2 regions of the Rhizobium acidisoli genome follow, and region 2 is predicted to be linked to the other one. Evidence: riboswitches for the same ligand, from Rfam matches in the RefSeq annotation. Region 2 holds a riboswitch; the other holds the start of a gene.
What was found. A riboswitch is a leader RNA that binds a small molecule or an ion and turns the genes downstream of it on or off. The one in region 2 is predicted to bind S-adenosylmethionine.
Positions count from the first base shown of each region.

Region 1: linked by a shared signal. The riboswitch ahead of metA (homoserine O-acetyltransferase MetA) and the one ahead of CO657_RS00910 (O-succinylhomoserine sulfhydrylase) in region 2 are both predicted to bind S-adenosylmethionine.

Region 1 is NZ_CP034998.1:3,985,665-3,993,519, forward strand. It holds gene CO657_RS19455 (SIS domain-containing protein) at 1-310, opposite strand, end outside; gene CO657_RS19460 (GntR family transcriptional regulator) at 307-1,080, opposite strand; gene CO657_RS19465 (aldose epimerase family protein) at 1,229-2,251, opposite strand; gene metA (homoserine O-acetyltransferase MetA) at 2,344-3,267, opposite strand; SAM riboswitch at 3,317-3,394, opposite strand; gene CO657_RS19475 (ABC transporter ATP-binding protein/permease) at 3,550-5,415, shown strand; gene CO657_RS19480 (hypothetical protein) at 5,462-6,091, opposite strand; gene CO657_RS19485 (ABC-F family ATP-binding cassette domain-containing protein) at 6,263-7,855, opposite strand, start outside.
Region 2 is NZ_CP034998.1:177,292-185,146, forward strand. It holds gene apaG (Co2+/Mg2+ efflux protein ApaG) at 1-135, opposite strand, end outside; gene CO657_RS00910 (O-succinylhomoserine sulfhydrylase) at 388-1,572, opposite strand; SAM riboswitch at 1,615-1,693, opposite strand; gene CO657_RS00915 (2'-deoxycytidine 5'-triphosphate deaminase) at 1,767-2,861, shown strand; tRNA gene CO657_RS00920 (tRNA-Gly) at 2,982-3,055, shown strand; gene CO657_RS00925 (DEAD/DEAH box helicase) at 3,357-5,942, opposite strand; gene CO657_RS00930 (ATP-binding protein) at 5,939-6,949, opposite strand; gene CO657_RS00935 (hypothetical protein) at 7,538-7,816, opposite strand.

The DNA.
Region 1 (7,855 bases), 760 kb from region 2:
GGCTGGCGCCCGACTGCGAGACGGTGAAATGAACGCCGCCCTTCAGATGGAGAGCAGCGCCGTAGACCGAAGCGATCGACGGGCCGACCGATGCGACCGGGACGCCGCAGGTGATCTCGAAAAGATATTTGAAGAAGGTGGCGGCGTGGTCCGAGGAGCCGCGCGCCGCCGTCGTCACCACGCTCGGGCGGGCGGACGAAAACAGCCGGGCGATCTCGGCAAAGACCGGTTTTTCCTTTTCGAGAAGCGTGGCCACCACCTCCGGCGATTGGCCCGCTTCTTGAAGCATCAGCGACTGGTTCTCACTCATAGGTCATCTCCGATTCTCAATTCGGCAACGAAATCATAGGCATCGCCGCGATAATGCGAGCGGGTGTATTCAACGACGCGCTGGTCTTCCAGGCGCGAGACGCGTTCGATCAGCAGAGCTGGCGCGCCGGCATCGACGTTCAGGATCGCCGCGGAGGACGGGTCAAGCGTCACCGCGGTCAGCCGCTGCAGCGCCCGCACCGGCCTGTGGCCGTTGGCGGTCAGCGCATCATAGAGCGATCCCTCGCCGCCGGCATCGTCGCCTAAAAACTTGATCGGCACCACGGCGCGTTCGATCGCCAGCGGCAGGCCGTCGGCGAGACGCAGCCGGTCGAGCCTGAGCACCGGCTCGTCGCCGCCAAGCCCGAGCAGGAAGGATTCGTCCGGCGACGGCGTATTGACCGTCCGTGACAAGATCTTTGCAGCCGGTTGACGCCCGCGCGAGCGCATGTCGGCGGAGAAGGAGGAAAGCCGCCAGAGCGACTGCTCCATGCGCTCCACCTTGCTCGATACGAAAGTACCGCTTCCGTGGCGCGATTCCAGTGCGCCGGATGCCATCAGATCGCGATAGGCGGTGCGTACGGTGACGCGGCCGAGCTTCAAGGCCTCGGCAAGGTCGCGCTCCCCCGGCAGCGCCGTGCCGGGCTTCAGCAATCCTTCCTGAATAAGGCCGGTCAGCGTCTGCGCCAGCCGCTTGTAGAGCGGCCCGGTCAGCGCCGCATCGCGCAGGCCGCGGCCGTTGAGCTCCGCTATCAGACTGGTTCTATCCATGGACACACAATAGAACCTATTTAGAACCAATCGGCAAGATAGAATTACCGGCAAGCGAGAAAAAACCTCCCCGGCGCGGGCCGAAGAGGTTTTCATAGCGATAGAATTTGACAGCCGTAGGTCCGGCGCCGCGTCTCGAAAAAGACGCTCAGCTCTTGGTGAAGATATAATCCGTTTCCTGACGCAGCACTTCGCCGGGGCGCAGCACCGCATTCGGGAAACCCTGGTGATTGATGGCATCCGGCCAGACCTGCGTCTCCAGGCAGAAGCCGGCGAAGGGACCGTATTTGCGCCCGCCAAGGCCGGGAGCATCGGTATTCAGCTTGAAGCCGGCATAGAACTGCACACCCGGCTCGGTGCTGCGCACCTCAAGCGACACGCCGGAATAGAGGCTGCGGGCGAGCGCGACGCTACGCTTGGCGGTGCGTTCGCCGGACAGGCAGAAATTATGGTCGTACAGCATCTGTTCGCTGCCGGCGAAACGCTTCATCGGCGCCATCTCGCGGAAATCGAATTCCGTGCCGGCGACAGACCGGATCTCGCCGGTCGGCACCTGTTTCTCGTCGGTCGGCAGATAGTGATCGGCAGCGATCATGATGTCGTGGCCGAGCGCATCCTCGCGGCCATCGAGATTGAAATAGGCATGCTGGCAGACATTGGCGAGCGTCGGCTGGTCGCTTGTGGATTCGTAGGTCACCGACAGTTCGCCGTTGCCGTGCACCCAGAAGGTTGCCTGGATGGTGCAATTGCCGGGATAGCCGGCACGACCATCGGGATCGACGATCTTCAGCACCACGCGGTCGACATCATGCTCGACGATCGTCCAGTTGCGTTTGGCGATATTGTCGCTGCCGCCATGCAGATGCGTCACGCCGTTTTCGTTCAGCTCGAGCTGGTGGTCCTTGCCGTCGAGCGTAAAGGCGCCGCCGCCGACACGGTTGGCACAGCGGCCGGGCGTCGCGCCGAAATAAGCCGAATAGAGCGGGTAGCTGTCAAAATCCTCAAAGCCGAGCTGCAGCGGCGCGTCATGCCCTTCCAGGCGCAGATCCTGGATGACCGCGCCCCAGCTAATGATCTTGGCCGTCAGCCCGCCGCCCCTGATGACGACGCGATAAACGGTCTCGCCCGCCTTGGTCTGCCCGAAAACTTCCCGTTCCAACTTATCCGACATGATCGACCGTCCGTTTGATATCTAGCATCCCGACCGGAACCTGCCCGCATTTGTTCCAAACCGCAACCGGCCAAGATCAGAAAGGGGTGCCCTCACAGATCCATTCCGATCTCCTCTACATCAAACGGCGTCGTCTGGTAGATCTCGTTGATCCAGTTGCCGAACAAAAGATGCGCATGGCTGCGCCAGCGGTTCTGCGGCGCAAGCGCCGGATCATTATGCGGGAAATAATTGTGCGGCATCTTGATCGGCACGCCGGTATTGACGTCGCGGAAATACTCGTCGGACAGCGAGGTGGAATCATATTCGACGTGGTTGAACATATAGAGCCGCCGGCCCCGCTTCTCGTGCACGAGGCAGACGCCCATCTCGCTGGATTCCATCAGGATCTCCAGCTTGTCCGATTTCTCGATATCGTCGCGGCGCACCTCGGTCCAGCGCGACACCGGCACCTCGAAATTGTCGGAAAAGCCGTTGAGATAGATGGACGAGGGCTTCAGGTTGCGGTGGCGATAGACGCCGAACGCCTTCTCCTTCAGCTCGTATTTCGGCACGCCGTGGAAATGATAGATCGCCGCCATCGCGCCCCAGCAGACGTTCATCGTCGAATGCACATTCGTTTCCGTCCAGTCGAGAATTTCCTGCATCTCCGGCCAATAGGTCACGTCCTCGTAGGGCAATAACTCGATCGGCGCCCCGGTGATGATGAAGCCGTCGAATTTGCGGTGCTTCACCTCCTCCCAGGTCTGGTAGAAGGCAAGCAGGTGATCTTCGGAGGTATTCTTCGCCTTGTGGCCGCCGATGCGGATCAGCGACAGCTCGACCTGCAGCGGCGAGGCGCCGACAAGGCGGGCCATCTGCAATTCGGTCTTGATCTTGTTCGGCATCAAGTTGAGCAGCCCGATCTGCAGCGGACGGATATCCTGACGAATCGCCAGCGTTTCGGTCATCACCCGCACACCCTCTTGAACGAGGGTTTCAAAGGCGGGCAGCGTGTCGGGAATCTTGATGGGCATTGCGGTCACTCGATCAAAAAGCAAAAAACCGGCGGCGAAAAAAATCGCTACCGGTCCGCACGCGGCCCTTTAGCGAATTTTTTAACGTGGCTGCAAGCCGGCCGGCCAAATCACCACGGAACGCTTAAATAGACCCAGTCGAGCCACGAATCAACTGCCGAATGCATGCGGGAGCGACTCATGCAAGCATCATCACAGTTTAATGACTGATAGAATCTGTTGATAGACCGGTAACGCCACCATGTTAATAATGGTAAGCATGGGCGATGTTGGAAAAGCGTGATGGCAGATAAGACCGAGGGGAGGCCGGGCATCCGAAGGCAGGATAGGGTAGGCTATGATCTCAGCCTGACTGACCGCCTCGGGGTGATGTTCTCAGCATTCTGGAATTCGCAAGTGCGTGGCAAGGTGCTGTTTCTGGCGACCGTGCTGATCCTCGTCATCCTGGCGACGTCCTACGGCCAGGTCATCCTCAATAAGTGGAATGCTCCCTTCTACGATTCGCTGGAGCGCCGCGACCTCGGTGAATTCTTCCACCAGCTCGAAATCTTCGCGATGATCGCCGGTACGCTGCTGCTGCTCAACGTGCTGCAGGCATGGCTGAATCAGATGACCGCGCTCTATATGCGCGAGGGCCTGTCGCGCGACCTCGTCGATCAGTGGCTGAAGCGCAAGCGGGCGCTGCGGCTCGCCTCCAGCGGCCTGATCGGCGTCAATCCGGACCAGCGCCTGCACGAGGATTCCCGCAATCTCGCCGAAAGCACGACAGGGCTCGTTCTCGGCCTGCTGCAGTCGACCATTCTTCTTGTAAGCTTCATCGGCGTGCTCTGGGAGCTTTCCAGCGGCTTCATCTTCCACATCAGCGGCCACAGCTTCTCCATTCCCGGCTACATGGTCTGGGCGGCGATTTTCTACGCCGCCTCCGCCTCGGTGCTAAGCCAGGTCGTCGGCCGCAAGCTGGTGAAGCTCAATGCGGACCGCTTCTCGAAGGAGGCTGAGCTTCGCTTCACGCTGATGCATGCCAACGAGAACATGCCGGCAATCACCGTTGCCCGCGGCGAGGAGAACGAACGCCGGCGCATCAACACCGACATCAGCTCGGTGCTGAGGGTCGTCAAGCGGCTCGCCATGGCCAATACCAACCTCACCTGGGTTTCGGCCGGCTACGGCTGGCTGGTCATCGTCATTCCGATCATCGTCGCCGCGCCCGCCTATTTCTCCGGCGGCCTCACGCTTGGTCAGCTGATGATGTCGGTCGGCGCCTTCAACCAGGTCAACACCGCGCTACGCTGGTATGTCGCCAATTTCGGTCCGATCGCCGAATGGCGCGCCACGCTGATGCGCGTCACCGATTTCCGCCAGGCGCTGCTCGACATGGAAGAGGAATTCGCCCTGAAGGACGGCATCGCCTATGAAAACACCGCGCCCGACACGTTGACTTTGAAGGATGTGGTGATCGTCGCCAAGATCGGTGAAGAGATCGACGAATGCGGCGGCTTCCGCCTGCGCGAAACCGATGTCGTGATCAAATCAGGCGAAAAGATCATGATCAACGGCGATCACAGCGTCAACCGCAAGCTGCTCTTCCAGGCGATGGCCGGCCTCTGGCCGTGCGGCAGCGGCACAATGGGCCTGCCGCCGGTCGACGACATGCTGTTCGTCCCACAGATCGCCTATATTCCCGGCGGCACGCTGCGTGAGGCGCTGGCCTTCCCCGAAAGCCCCGATGCCTATGAGAAAGCCGCCGTCGACGCAGCCCTCGACAAGGCCGGCCTGCATTCGCTGATATCAAGGCTCGATACCCGCGCCCGCTGGGACAAACTGCTCGACAGCGACGAACAGAAGGCAATCGGCTTCGCCCGCCTGCTTCTCGCCCGTCCGCGCTGGATCATTTTCGACGAAGTGCTTGAGGGCATGGAGCCGGAATGGCAGGAAACGATGGCCGGACTGCTCACCTCCATGCCGGAAAGCGGCATGATCTATATCGGCCGTTCCGAGGCCTATCTCGAGGCATTGAAGCCGCGCGTGCTGCATCTGCAGGCGCTGCCGGCAAAATCCGAGGAACCGCAGCAGCAACAGCAGCAAGTAACCCGTACCGGCGCCAGCGCCGCCACGGGTGCCGCCGCCATGCCCGCGCCGGCGCTGTAGAGCGCCGCGCCGACAGACGCTACTTCCCTTCGAATTTCACGTATGGTCACATCGGCGGCGTGATTCCGTTGAGGCCGACGGCCACTTGGCTGGCCGAAATGCTGCCGTCCGCCGCTTTCTCGCCGGTGACGATGACGCCGGCGCCAGCCTTCAGATCGTCCTTGGTCGCCGGCGCCAAGGTCACGATCGGTGTCGTATCGGCGATGGTGATCGTCTTTTCCTTGCCCTGATAGGCCAGCGTGATCGTATGGCCGTCGACGGATTTGACGGCGTTGCTGACAGTCGCGTTGGTCATCTGGCTGTTCGGCTGCGCACCCCAGGGGCGGTTGCCCTCGCCGGTTCCCTTCATCGACACCGGAAAGATCAGCACCTCGATCGCCCCATCCGAGCCGCTGCCTTTCGGGAGCGAGGCAACACCGACGAAATCGCCGGGCTTGATATCCTCGACCGACGCTTTTTTGATGCCGCCGACTTTCCAGCCGGCTTTCAGCGTGATCGTCGCATCGCCGCCTTCGCGCGTCTTGACGACGAGACTATCGCCGCCGAAGCTTTCAATGGCACCGCGAACCCGAATGCGGTTGCCATCCTGTGCCCGTGCGGCCTGCGATGCGGCAAGCGCGGCGAGGCCGCCGGCGGCAAGTAGCGTGAAAATTCTGGAATGAGGCTTGCGGGACATATGAGTTTTCCTTGTCGCCATTGCGATCGGCATATCCCTACAGCGCCGCGCGTCTTTTCAGACGCACAACGGAGGCTGCAACACTTGGATGTTCTGCCGGACGGCACCTTATGCCGCGCAACGGCAGACTGGCCAATCAAGGAAAGGTGAGGCGGGTGGAGTTGGAAAGCCTCAGCCTTCCAACTCTTCCCGCAGCATTTCGAGCTCCAGCCACTCCTCTTCCATTTTGGTGAGGCTGGCCCGCAGCTTCTCCATTTCGCTGGCAAGCCGGTTGAAGGCAGCGGCATCGCGCGTAAAGAGGTTGGGATCGGCCATGACCTGTTCGCGTTTGGCGATCTCGGCTTCGGCTTTCGCCATCTCCTTCGGCAAATTGTCCAACGCGAATTTCTGCTTGAAGGAGAGCTTGCTCTTCGAGCCTCCGCCGGAAGGTGCCGCCTCCTGGGTCTTCGGCTTCTCCGCAGCCTTCTCGGCCCGCTTGCGCTCGTCGATCGCGCCCTTGCGCTGCGCAAGCATGTCGGAATAGCCGCCGGCATATTCGATCCAGCGGCCATCCGGGGCGTCCGGCACGGCGGGTGCAATCGTCGAGGTCACGGTGCGGTCGAGGAAATCACGGTCGTGGCTGACGAGAATGACGGTGCCGGGAAAACCGGCGACGATCTCCTGCAGCAGATCGAGTGTTTCGATATCGAGATCGTTGGTCGGTTCGTCGAGGATCAACAGGTTCGCCGGGCGCGAGAGAATACGCGCCAGCATCAGCCTCGCGCGCTCGCCGCCGGAGAGGCTTCTGATCGGCGTGCGTGCTTGCTCCGGCTGGAACAGGAATTCCTTCATATACCCGGTGACATGACGCTGCTCGCCGTTGACGAGCAGGTTTTCGCCGCGCCCGTCCGTCAGGTAATTGGCGAGCGTATCTTCGGGATCGAGATCCTCGCGCTTCTGGTCGAGTGTCGCGATCTCCAGATTGGTGCCGAGCTTTATCGTGCCGCTATCCGGTAAAAGCTGCCCGGTCAGCATCTTCAGCAGCGTCGTCTTGCCGGCGCCGTTCGGCCCGACCAGACCGATGCAATCGCCGCGATGCACGCGGATCGAGAAGGGCGTGACGATCGGCCGGTCGCCGAAGCTCTTGGTGATCTTGTCGGCCTCGATCACCAGCTTGCCGGATTCCTGCGCGTCCGAAGCCGTCGCCTGCACCGTGCCCTGCGGCCCCTTGTGGCCGCGATACTGCGAGCGCATCGTCTGCAACTCGCCGAGACGGCGCATGTTGCGCTTGCGCCGCGCCGTGACGCCGTAACGCAGCCAGTGCTCCTCGCGCTCGATCGCCTTGCCGAGTTTGTGCTGCTCCAGTTCTTCGGCCTCGAGCACCTGGTCGCGCCAGGCTTCGAAATGCGAAAATCCCCTGTCGAGCCGGCGTGAGGTGCCGCGGTCGAGCCAGACGGTTGCCGTCGAAACCTTTTCGAGGAAACGCCGGTCGTGCGAGATCAGCACCAGGGCGCTGCGCGTCTTCTGCAGCTCGCCTTCCAGCCATTCGATTGTGGGAAGGTCGAGATGGTTGGTCGGCTCGTCGAGCAGGAGAATGTCGGGCTCCGGCGCCAGCACGCGGGCAAGTGCTGCGCGGCGCGATTCGCCGCCGGAAAGGGTGCTCGGATCTTCCTCGCCGGTCAGCCCGAGATGGGACAGCAGATAGGTGACGCGATACGGGTCGTCGCCCGGCCCGAGGCCGGCCTCGGCATAGGCCTGGACAGTGTTGAAACCAGCAAAATCGGG
Region 2 (7,855 bases):
AACGGCGATGGCGGAATTGTTGCTGATGACAATCCGGTAACCCCAGACATAGCGATCGTCTTCCGGATCGGATTGCTCCTCCAGATAGAATGGTTCGACGACGACTTCGATATCTTTTGTGAGGGCGCGATACATGCCTTGCACCTTAGTCAAGATATGTTACCCGTATCTTATAAGAGGCGCTGTCCGTCAAGAAACGGAACGTTGATCGTGACTAAAACGGTCCTGATCCAAGCTGTTTCGATCGTTAAGCCTAATTGACAGTGTTAATTTCACTTCCGAACGCCGGCGCCGCCGAACTTGTTCCCCGGCCGGACCGCAGTGAGGTCCGGCCTATACCAACGTGGCGTGCCGAACCCCGGAGGGGTCCGGCTGCCATGGGTGCGATCAGGCCGAGACCTTGGCAAGCGCCTTGGCGAAATCCTCGATCAGGTCGTCGGTATCCTCGATGCCGGCCGAAAGGCGGACCGTGCCCGGGGAGATGCCGAGTTCGGCGCGCGCCTCTTCCGTCAGGTTCTTGTGCGTCGTCGTTGCCGGATGGGTGATCAGGCTCTTGCTGTCGCCGAGATTGTTGGAAATCTTGACGATATCGAGCGCGTTCTGCAGCGCGAAGGCCGCCTCCTTGCCGCCCTTCAATTCGAAGGCGACGAGGGTCGAGCCGCCGGTCATCTGCTTGGCGATGATGTCGGCCTGCGGATGGTCCTTGCGGCCGGGGTAGATTACCTTGGCGACCTTGCTCTGCTCGGCGAGGAAATCGGCGATCTTCGCCGCATTCCCGGTCTGCTGCTTGACGCGCAGCGGCAGCGTCTCGATGCCCTTCAGCAGCGTCCAGGCATTGAACGGCGACATGGCCGGGCCGGTGTGGCGGAAATAGTCGTGCAGGTTCTCGTCGATCCAGTCCTTGTCTGATAGTACGACGCCGCCGAGGCAGCGGCCCTGGCCGTCGATATGCTTGGTGGCGGAATAGACGACGATATGGGCGCCGAGTTCCAGCGGCTTCTGGAAGAGTGGCGTCGCAAAGACGTTGTCGACGACGACCTTGGCGCCGATCTGGTTGGCGAGCTTGGCGACGCCTGCGATATCGACCACCTCGAGCGTCGGGTTGGTCGGGCTTTCCAGGAAGAACACCTTGGTGTTCGGCCGGATTGCCTTTTCCCAGTTGGCAAGATCCCGGCCGTCGACCAGCGTGCACTCGACGCCATATTTCGGCGCCAATGTTTCCACCACCCAGCGGCAGGAGCCGAAAAGGGCGCGTGCGGCGACGATGTGATCTCCGGCTTTGACCTGGCAGAGGATGGCCGCGCCGACCGCCGCCATGCCGGACGCGGTGGCGCGGGCGTCTTCGGCGCCTTCGAGCATGCACATGCGCTTTTCGAACATGTCGTTGGTCGGGCTGCCGTAGCGGGCGTAGATGTAACCGTCAGTCTCGCCCTTGAAGCGGGCTTCGGCCGCTTCCGACGTCTCGTAGACGAAGCCCTGCGTGAGATAGATTGCCTCGGATGTTTCGCCATATTGCGAACGCAAGGTTCCGCCGTGGACGAGTTGGGTTGCCGGGCGCCAGGTCTTGCTCATGCCATCACCTTCACATAACAAAAAAACCGGCCGCAAAAGCAGACCGGTTTCAACCCGGTCTTTTTAGCCACTTGTTTAACGTGGCTGCAAGCCGACCGGCCAAATCACCACGGGATAATTCTGCAATACTGCTGTTAGCTGCTTGCGTCAATTCCCCGTATTTGGTTTTGTCGGCGGCAAATGATGGATGGGGCATGATGGCTCGTGAAACGGGAATTCTGGCGGACCGCGCGATCTCGGCGCTGTTCGAAACGGGGCGGCTGATCTCCGAGCGCGAGCTGGACCGCGACCAGATCCAGCCGGCAAGCCTTGATCTGCGCTTGGGCGCCAAGGCTTTTCGCGTGCGCGCCAGCTTCATGCCCGGCCCCTCGCATCTGGTGTCGGACAAGCTCGACCGGCTAAGCCTGCATGTGATCGACCTTTCCGAAGGCGCGGTGCTCGAAACCGGCTGCGTCTATATCGTGCCGCTGATGGAGAGCTTGGCGCTGCCGGCCGACATGTCGGCCTCGGCCAATCCGAAGAGCTCGACCGGCCGACTGGACATTTTCACCCGCGTCATCACCGATTACGCCCAGGAATTCGACAAGATCCCAGCAGGCTATGCCGGCCCGCTCTATCTCGAAATCAGCCCGCGCACGTTCCCGATCGTCGTGCGCCGCGGCTCGCGCCTGTCGCAGATCCGCTTCCGCGTCGGCCAGGCCCTGCTCGGCGAGCCGGAACTGTTGAAGCTGCATGAAAGCGAAACGCTGGTCGCCAGCAAGCAGCCGAACGTATCGGGCGGCGGCATCGCGCTGTCGATCGACCTCGCCGGAGATGAAGACGGGCTGATCGGCTATCGCGGCAAGCACCACACCGCCGTCGTCGATGTCGATAAGAAAGCTCAGCACGATATCTTCGACTTCTGGGAACCGCTCTATAGCCGCGGCCGCAACGAACTGATCCTCGATCCCGATGAGTTCTATATCCTCGTCTCGCGCGAGGCCGTGCATGTGCCGCCCGATTATGCCGCCGAAATGACCCCCTTCGACCCATTGGTCGGCGAATTCCGCGTCCATTACGCCGGCTTCTTCGATCCGGGCTTCGGCCACGCACCGGCCGGCGGCCGCGGCAGCCGCGCCGTGCTCGAAGTGCGCAGCCACGAAGTGCCCTTCATCCTCGAAGACGGCCAGATCGTCGGCCGCCTCGTCTACGAACACATGCAGGAAAAACCGACCAGCCTCTACGGCTCCGGCCTCGGCTCCAACTACCAGGCCCAGGGCCTCAAACTCTCGAAGCATTTTCGCATCTGAGGGCTGCGCAAGAGCATGATGCCGAAAAGTGTGAGCGGTTTTCGGGCGACATCATGCTCTAACTCTTTAATCTAGGGGCGACTTGACAGCGGCCCCATCTGTTGGAAATCTCGCATCATCGCGGGTGTAGCTCAATGGTAGAGCAGCAGCTTCCCAAGCTGAATACGAGGGTTCGATTCCCTTCACCCGCTCCAACTGCTTCAATAACTTAAGTATGTCTGGCTTTCATTCGTGCGATTCGATGCTAGATGTTCAACCTCGGCGATTTTACTAGTTGTTTCAAGTCCATCGCCGCGGCTGTACTTTTTTTGTCGTCCCCACTGTCGTATAAGTAGCGAGATTGCTCGTCACGACACCTGCAGCCTGCCTCCATTGAACACTGCGGCTCGGATTGTGTCAGAAAAAGGAAGCTACCTAGAGCTTTTCGTTCGGCCTTCTTGACGATGTGCCTGAACAAGCTTCTCCCCGCCAGTCAATTCTTGAAGACGTCGATTTTCAGAAGGAAGCCTCATCAGGATTGATGTCACGCATCAGCTTAGTGAGAGGATTCCAGAAAGAATAGCTCCAGTCCTGTCCGGTAGCTTGCACTTGCTCATGGGGTATCATTCCCGAAGTGCCGTTGCCAGAATCGTAGCTATAGACAAGTATCTCGGTGCCGGCAAAATTCACCATCATTGGCGCGATCAAGGTTCGTTCGAAAAGGACATTATTCTGTAGGACCGATACCACGCTTCCGGGGGAGTAGATGAGAAATTCGCCTTCCGCCGGGACCAACTGTTCGGCCGGCCCCGGCGAACCGATTTCAAGGCCACTCACCCACGTTCCCAGTTTCGTGGCGATCTCGGGTGATACCGCAGCGTGATCACCGGCAAGCTCCGCTGCCTTGACCAGCCTATCGATGTACCCGGCAAGCTCGTTGTAGAGTGGTTCTGTCAGGCGAAGGCCGCCATAAATGCTGTCGTAAATCACGATTGTATCCGCGGCGCGGGATGGCGTGCCATTCTTGTAGATCGCGATGTGGGTCGATGCGGAATCTACGTCGTTAGGAGACACGCTCTTTTCGCGTTTCAGCAAATCGGTAAGGGTTTCGGCTACAAGCGCGCGATTGCGAGCCTGTTCGCCGCTTCCGGAAAACCATGGCTCATCGATCTTGATTACGATACCAGTGGTACGGAAATCTCGCTGTTTACGCGACATGGCGGGATTTTTCTGACGCAGATCTTTGTAAAGATAGGTGTTCTTCCCTATCCGATACCCTTCGACCGACTCATTAACCTGGAGAAATACCTCGGCCACGAGGCTCGATCCGTTGCTCATAATACGTCCGGAAACGACGTCGTCTATGCCGATCCCGATATTCACGGTCTTCCTGAGCATAGGCTTGGTTGGCGGCGACTTCTTCGCGTCGTCCACCCGTATTGACCGATCAAACGAGGTGCTTCTCCATTCCAGGATATGGAGCGAGTTCCTGAAATGATAGTACGTAGCTCCCGGATAGGCTTCCCGGATAGCTTGGTTGAGCGCGATGCTTCCAATTTCCTCGGTGGGTCCTGATTTTCGGCGGATGGAGTAGTTCGCTTCGCCTACCTGCCGAAGAGGGTAATTGAGATGCGGAGAGTCGGCACCCAGCTGGGCCACAAAATCATATTCCTTCGAGCGGCGCACGCCTGGCTTGGCGAGCTTGAATATCTCCTGGAAACTTGCGGGCCAGATGACCCCTGGCGGCGGCTGGCTGGTCTCGGCGCCGAGATTTTCGCTCTCCTCAAGCAGACATCGCGCTTGTGCAAACTGGATAAATCGGTTGTCCAGATAGAGGTGGGATGGCTCAACCGAACCGGCATAATAGTCCTCAAACGTTGACCCAAGGCTTGTGAAGGCATGCCTGGGAGCGATCAAACCAAAGATGCCGGGGCCCGCGCGACCAACCCGACCTAATCGTTGCCTGAAAGCCTTACGGGACTGCGGCACGCCCATGTTGAGACCGACGGAAAAGCCCGCGATGTCGATGCCGAGCTCAAGCGCGGAGGTGGACACAACTCCCTTTAGTTTCCCGACCCTGAGACTTTTCTCAATATGCTCTCGGTCTCGCGCTTCGTAGCCACTGCGGTAGGGGAGTACCTGGTCGTCATCAATCGCGTTAGCCACACGTTCAACGCCCTGGCGAGAGTCGTGGAACGCTATGAATGAACCGCTATCTGTTTGCTTGGATATTCGCTGGCAGATGTCAGCGAGCACGCTTTCGCTCGCCCCTCCCGGTGCTGGACCTTCGATATGTAGAAGAGTACGGCCATGAGACGGAGACCCATCGTCCGCCTCTCCAACCGTCACGAACGGCCAACCCGTTAGAGCCTCCAGGTGACTGGAAGGATCAAGGATGGTCGCGGTGGCGGCGATGATCTGCAAACGTTTATTGATGTTCTTGTCCTTGCAAGCCCTCCGACGCGCTGTAAGCAGCCTTCGAACGAGATATGCGACGTTGCTTCCGAAAACGGACTCGTAGGCGTGCGCCTCATCCAAAACTAGATAGCGGATCGCGCACAGGAGATCGCGGACTGACGGCGAGGAGACCTGCCTCATAAGCCAAGCATGGATGGCATCCGGCGTTGCTAGGATAATCTTCGCGGACTTGACCGCTTCCGAGCGATCGTCCGTCTGCACGTGTCCATGTATTTCGGCGATTGTGTTGGGTGGCAATGAAAGCTCATCCGCCATTTGCCTCCAGCGGTTTGCCTGATCCGACAGAAGGGCCTTGAGAGGGTATAGGACGATCGTCTTGCCACCCTTGGTCATCAGTTCGTGAAAAGCGGCCACCTGGAATATCAAGGATTTTCCTGAAGCCGTGCCTGTCGCGATAGCGATGTTTTCGCCTTCTGCAATTTGTTCTAACGCAAGGCTCTGGTGAGACCACAAGGTTTTGGAAGAGCCGGACCTCTTCTCCAGCCACTGCCGCATTGGACCGCTTAAGTAGACGTCGGGCACTGCTGCTCGCCGTTCGTTTCGGGCAGGGATCGTGATCGTTTCAACGATCGAAAGATCTCCATCGGAGATCAGATCGAGGAAGGCGGCATGAACGTTTGTCACTTTGTTTTTCCCCAAGAGGATGGTTTAGCGTTGGTCGAGGCTTTGGACGGTCCAATCGTGGTTTTCTTGAGCTGCCGCTCAAACGCGGAGCCTTGATCTCGAAGTCGAGATAGCTGTGCGGAAAGAGCTTCGATTTGATTGGCATCGATTCTCATGATCACGGCGGTGCCATTCCAAGCGAACGGTGAAATCATTTCATCGTCGTTCGTTTTCGTGAGCATTTTCGCGCCGCTGATCAGGAAGAAGGCACCCCCGACTGCGCTCAGGTTGGCAGTCATGAACAGCCCATATCCACTGTTGGCCCATTCATCGTGCCGCTTCGATTTTTTCCAGGCCTTAGAGGAAACTCCAGGCAAGATGCTGTTCCGTAGTGCGACTTCGTCGTCTGAGATAAATAGGTTCGGATTCTCCTGCAGGGACCTAGCGAGACCTATTCCGTGGTCGGCCACAACCAGCTCGACCACCCCCGTGCCCGGCCAATATTGCGCTGCGAAAACGTATTCGTGCGCCTGACTGTGCTCGACGACGTTTCTCAAGATTTCGCGGATTGAATAGGCCAGTGTATCTTGCAGGTCTCCAGTATCTGCCCGAGTCAAAAGCGTCGCCAGTTGTTCGGCCTCGTCATGCAAGACATCACCCACCTGGACCGACCGCGCCATTGCGAGGCGGCGTACATCTTCGGTCTTCCGAACCGAGATAGGGGCGTAGGTTTCACTGCCCGGCGCTGCGTCGGGTTTCTGTCCAAAAGTGACGCCAAAGTACTCAAAGAAGCCAACGTGAGCGGCATAGCCAAGGTGCTTGAAGTTGATTGCCTTACCACGAACCCCCGGAAAGGACTTCCGAAACTGGATAAGGAGACCGCCCACGAGGACACACCAAGCCGGCGTCACGAAACGTACTCCTCCAAAATCGACAACCAGTTCGTCGCTCGTCTCGTATCGCTTCAAATCATAGGAAAATTTGGCGATCTGTTGAGGGTCACCGCTTTCGGGAGCATATATTTTCACTTAGAATCCTCTACTTGGGCGATATATTTGTAGCGCGAGACGATTAATTATAGGTTGCATTTTCTAAGCCGTTAATTGCTTAGGCTTGTTGTCCGCGCAATAGGAAATCGAACTGTCGGCATTTCGAGGATATCTGTGGACGTTGCGGCCGATAAATGTGCACGAATGGGAGACGTAGTCTCGACAAAGAGGTACAAATACCGAAATGCCCCCAGTGTATGTTGCGTTCCTCCGGGGCTACCCTTCCTCTAAAATCATACTGCGAGTGAGCTTCACCGATCGGGAAATGATATCGGGATCTCAAGTGGTCACCGTAAAATGTAATAGGTCGTGAGTAATGTAATAGGCTTGCGCAATGTAAGTCTCCACTAGGCTATGCCGGCGGCGATAGTATTCGCCCACCCGATTTCAGTGTTGCCAAAAAACCAATGCTAAAGCGAAACGATCCGCACCGATCGCATCGGGTTGCGACGCATCACACGGCGCTCGGCCGTCGGGCATTGCGGCTCAATCTTCCGACTGTGGCGCAGGCGCAACCGCCTTCGGAATCGATATTGACCGGCTTCGCCGCCGGTTACCGGCTAGGACCTAATCCCCAAAAAACCGGATCGGCTTGTACCGCCGATGCGCGATGATCAGGCTGCGATCGGGCTGAATGATGTAGGTTTCTTCAACCTGCTGGCCGTACTGGTCGATGAAATCATGCGGGAAGGCGGAGCCAACAGGTGATTTGGTCAGCTTGCTGCGTGGCTGGCCGTTGTAGGTGATGCTTCCCGGGATCGGCTCCAGGCCGGGGCCGCTATAGGTTACGGTGCTGCACCCGGTGAGAATGAGGGTGCCGATCAGGCCGATGAGTGCAGGTTTCATATCAATCCCTTCCGGTGCGCCGAACGATGCGATCTTACT